Regions from separate parts of the Streptomyces sp. NBC_01224 genome, predicted to be linked through region 2. Evidence: predicted binding sites of a transcription regulator. Region 2 holds the regulator's gene; the other holds the start of a gene.
What was found. Region 2 encodes HrcA, which represses chaperone genes, less so after heat shock. Its sites were predicted from a motif close to TTNGCACTCNGNNNNNCNGAGTGCNAA; they were not measured.
Positions count from the first base shown of each region.

Region 1: the regulator HrcA is predicted to act here: its motif matches at 1,245-1,271, upstream of groES (co-chaperone GroES).

Region 1 is NZ_CP108529.1:3,711,582-3,714,036, reverse strand. Features, by position in the region: gene OG609_RS16065 (polysaccharide deacetylase family protein) at 1-398, shown strand, start outside; gene OG609_RS16060 (DUF6234 family protein) at 613-1,095, opposite strand; gene groES (co-chaperone GroES) at 1,424-1,732, shown strand; gene groL (chaperonin GroEL) at 1,832-2,455, shown strand, end outside.
Region 2 is NZ_CP108529.1:6,183,572-6,186,026, forward strand. Features, by position in the region: gene OG609_RS27765 (MBL fold metallo-hydrolase) at 1-698, opposite strand, end outside; gene hrcA (heat-inducible transcriptional repressor HrcA) at 896-1,912, shown strand; gene dnaJ (molecular chaperone DnaJ) at 1,913-2,455, shown strand, end outside.

The sequences.
Region 1 (2,455 bases), 2.5 Mb from region 2:
TCGGCCTCAACAACCACACGCTCAACCACCCCTACCTGCCCGGACTCTCGTACAAAGAGCAGAAGAGCGAGATCTGCGACCAGCAGGCCGTCATCGCGGAGCAGTACGGGCAGCGGCCCACCCTCTTCCGCCCGCCGTACGGCAACTACAACGCGGACACGCTCCGCATCGCGAAGTCCTGCGGCATCAAGGCCGTACCGCTCTGGAACGCGGAGGCGTTCCCGGACCACATGGAGTGGCGCGAGGCGGACCAGGACCTGCACCCCGGCGACATCATCCTCACGCACTTCCGGGGCCGGAAGGACTGGGGCGGCAGCATGGCCGACCTGGTCCGGGCGGTCATGAAGACCATTACGGACAAGGGGTATGCCGTGGCCCGGCTGGAGGACTACGTATGAGAAGGGCGCATCGGCTGCTCGCCGGACTGCTGACCGCCGGTGCGCTCCTGGCCGCCACCGCCGGGTGCGCACAGTCGGTGGACCCGATCGAACGGCTGGGCCGCAAGGCCGCACAGAAGATGACCCACCCGAAGCCGGCCCCCGCGGCGGGCCCGCAGGCGCATCCGCACGGCGACCACGGGGCGCCGGGATCGCTGGTCGTCATCGCCTGCCGTCAGCTGGAGGAGTCCAGGCACTCGCGGTTGTCGCCACCGCTGAGGCACTGGTGGCCGGACCGGCCGGGATCGTACGGGGGAGCGGAGGCCGGCGCCGGGTGCGAGCGGCGGTAGTCCTCGTGCCCGATCAGCGCCGCCACCACGCACAGCAGGAGCGCGGCCAGGATCTGGACCGCGCCCGCCCAGGGCCGGTTCGCGCGGATCAGCACCACGGCGAACAGGCAGATCACCGCGGCGATCCCGCCGAAGACGAGGACAGGCGTCCAGTCCATCGGCGGCGGCCCCGCCGGCTCCTGACCGTCGGGGTCCCACCGCGAGAGGATCAGGTAATAGAGGGCGCCCACACAGATCAGCCCTTCCAGGACCACGAGCAGCAGACCCGGCAGCACATCGAGGCAGCCGTTCACGGGGCGCGAGGAGTCCTGTGCGGCCGAGGGGCGATGCGGCAGCGGGTTCGACGGCCGGTACGGAGGTTCGAGCATGAACCCACGGTCGTACGGAACGGTGTGGTCCGTCCCCGCGTTGTCCCTGATGTTGCCCGGACCTTTGCGTTGTCCGGACTGCCGCATGCGACCAGCGCCCCGTCGCACCGTGCGCGAGCGGGGTCCACATGACGCCACGACTGGCTGAATTGGCACTCCGCTTGACCGAGTGCTAATCCCGGTCATAGTCTCGGTGCTGGCACTCACCACTGGAGAGTGCCAGCAGTACTGTGCGACTGGCAGGTCCGGCACCCGCGACGACGGATCCACCTGGTCGCCATCCAAAGACTCTTAACCCCGTGAGATCTCCGAAGGGGGAGACCGGATCGTGTCGACCGCCAGCTCCAAGGTTGCGATCAAGCCGCTCGAGGACCGCATTGTGGTCCAGCCGCTCGACGCCGAGCAGACCACGGCCTCCGGCCTGGTCATTCCGGACACCGCTAAGGAGAAGCCCCAGGAGGGCGTCGTCCTGGCCGTGGGCCCGGGCCGCTTCGAGAACGGCGAGCGCCTTCCGCTCGACGTCAAGACCGGCGACGTCGTGCTGTACAGCAAGTACGGCGGCACCGAGGTGAAGTACAACGGCGAGGAGTACCTCGTCCTCTCGGCTCGCGACGTGCTCGCGATCATCGAGAAGTAATTCACCCACGTTTGCTTCTGTTCTGCGCCCCTGGCCCCCTGCGAATAACCAGCCGGGTGGCCGGGGGCGCAGTTCGTTTGAGAGGAATGCTCAGCTGCCATGGCGAAGATTCTGAAGTTCGACGAGGACGCCCGTCGCGCCCTTGAGCGCGGCGTCAACAAGCTTGCCGACACGGTCAAGGTGACGATCGGCCCCAAGGGCCGCAACGTCGTCATCGACAAGAAGTTCGGCGCTCCCACCATCACCAACGACGGTGTCACCATCGCGCGCGAGGTCGAGCTCGACGACCCGTACGAGAACCTCGGTGCCCAGCTGGTGAAGGAGGTGGCGACCAAGACCAACGACGTGGCGGGTGACGGTACGACCACCGCCACCGTGCTGGCCCAGGCGCTCGTCCGCGAGGGTCTGCGCAACGTTGCCGCGGGTGCTTCCCCGGCCGCCCTGAAGAAGGGCATCGACGCCGCGGTCAAGGCCGTGTCCGAGGAGCTCCTCGCGACCGCCCGCCCGATCGACGACAAGTCCGACATCGCCGCCGTGGCCGCGCTCTCCGCGCAGGACCCGCAGGTCGGCGAGCTCATCGCGGACGCGATGGACAAGGTCGGCAAGGACGGTGTCATCACCGTCGAGGAGTCCAACACCTTCGGTCTGGACCTCGACTTCACCGAGGGCATGGCCTTCGACAAGGGCTACCTGTCCCCGTACATGGTGACCGACCAGGAGCGT
Region 2 (2,455 bases):
AGTTGGTCACGCTGGTCCTTGATGAACGCCGCGTCCACCACCGCTCCGTGCCCCGGAACGTACACCGCGTCCTCGCCGCCCAGCGCCAGCAGCCGGTCCAGCGCGGCCGGCCAGCGGGACGGGACGGCGTCCCGTCCCGCCTGCGGTTCGCCGGATTCCTCGACCAGGTCGCCGCAGAGCACCACCGCGGGGGAGCCGGGGACGAGCAACGCCAGATCGTGGCCGCTGTGGGCGGGGCCCACGTTCGCCAGCAAGATCTGACGGCCGCCGCCCAGATCGAGCGTCCACTCGTCGCGCACTTCATGGTGCGGCGCCACCAGCGCACCGGCGGCCTCGGCCGCATCGTTTTCGGACACTCCGTGGCGCACCGCGGAGGCGTGCAGATCGTCCGCCCCGAGCTTCATCAGCCCGGCCATGCCGACCGCTCCGTACACCTGGGTGCCGGCGAACGCGGCGGTGCCCAGTACGTGGTCGAAATGGGGGTGGCTGAGTGCGATATGCGTCACCTTCCGGCCGAGCAGGGCCTGTGCCTGGATCCGGATTTCCTCACCTTCGCGGAGTGTTGATCCGGTGTCGTAGAGCAGCACTCCATCCGCTCCGACCACCAGTGCGACTGTCGCATCCCACCCGGGGAGGCGCCGTCGGCCCACTCCGTGACCGAGTCGCTCCCAGCCGAACTCTTCCCAAGAGGCGTCCATACCGCGACGCTATCGGCAACGACCTGCGCAGTCTCGCGGTAGCGTGACCGGTCGCCCTTGCTAGGCCCCCACTCGGCCGCCGTACACTGGCCGGGGGATTGCTGGCACTCGTGAGGACAGAGTGCCAGGGGGATTCCTGGGAATGAAGCAGGAACGGCCCGAGAACCACCGAGGAAACACAGCTGGAGGTGTGCGCGATGCTCAGCGAACGCAGACTCGAAGTGCTGCGCGCCATCGTCCAGGACTATGTCGGCACCGAGGAGCCCGTGGGCTCCAAGGCGCTCACGGAGCGGCACAAGCTGGGGGTCTCCCCGGCCACCGTCCGCAACGACATGGCGGTGCTGGAGGACGAGGGCTTCATCGCCCAGCCCCACACCAGTGCGGGACGCATCCCGACGGACAAGGGCTACCGGCTCTTCGTCGACAAGCTTGCGGGCGTCAAGCCCCTCTCGTCGCCGGAACGTCGTGCCATTCACAATTTCCTCGACGGCGCGGTCGACCTCGACGATGTCGTGGGCCGCACCGTACGGCTGCTCGCGCAGCTGACCCGGCAGGTCGCCATCGTGCAGTACCCCTCGCTGACCCGGTCGACGGTTCGGCATGTGGAGCTGCTGTCACTGGCAGCCGCCCGGCTGATGCTCGTGCTGATCACGGACACCGGCCGGGTCGAGCAGCGCATGATCGACTGCCCTGCGCCGTTCGGTGAGACCTCTCTCGCCGATCTGCGGGCCCGGCTCAACAGCCGGGTCGTCGGACGCCGTTTCGCGGATGTCCCGCAGCTGGTGCAGGATCTGCCGGAATCCTTCGAGAGCGAGGACCGGGGAACCGTCTCCACCGTGCTCTCCACCCTGCTCGAAACCCTCGTCGAGGAGACGGAGGAGCGGTTGATGATCGGCGGCACCTCCAACCTCACCCGCTTCGGGCACGACTTCCCTGTGATGATCCGGCCGGTGCTGGAGGCATTGGAGGAGCAGGTCGTGCTGCTGAAGCTGCTCGGCGAGGCCAAGGACTCGGGCATGACCGTACGGATCGGGCACGAGAACGCCCACGAGGGGCTCAACTCCACGTCCGTCGTCGCGGTCGGCTACGGTTCGGGCGACGAGGCAGTCGCCAAACTCGGCGTGGTCGGACCGACCCGCATGGACTACCCCGGAACGATGGGAGCGGTACGCGCAGTGGCACGTTACGTCGGACAGATCCTGGCGGAGTCGTAAGTGGCCACGGACTACTACGCCGTACTCGGCGTGCGCCGCGACGCATCTCAGGACGAGATCAAGAAGGCATTCCGTCGGCTCGCTCGTGAGCTGCATCCGGATGTGAACCCCGATCCGAAGACCCAGGAGCGGTTCAAGGAGATCAACGCCGCTTACGAGGTGCTGTCGGACCCGCAGAAGAAGCAGGTCTACGACCTCGGCGGCGACCCGCTGTCCGCCTCCGGCGGCGGTGGCGCGGGCGGATTCGGACAGGGCGGCTTCGGCAACTTCTCCGACATCATGGACGCGTTCTTCGGTACGTCGTCGCAGCGCGGACCCCGTTCGCGCACCCGGCGCGGCCAGGACGCGATGATCCGGCTGGAGATCGATCTCGCCGAGGCCGCGTTCGGCACCACCAAGGACATCCAGGTCGACACGGCCGTCGTCTGTGCGACCTGCAACGGCGAGGGCGCCGCACCCGGCACCTCCGCCCAGACCTGTGACATGTGCCGCGGCCGCGGCGAGGTCTCCCAGGTCACCCGGTCCTTCCTGGGCCAGGTCATG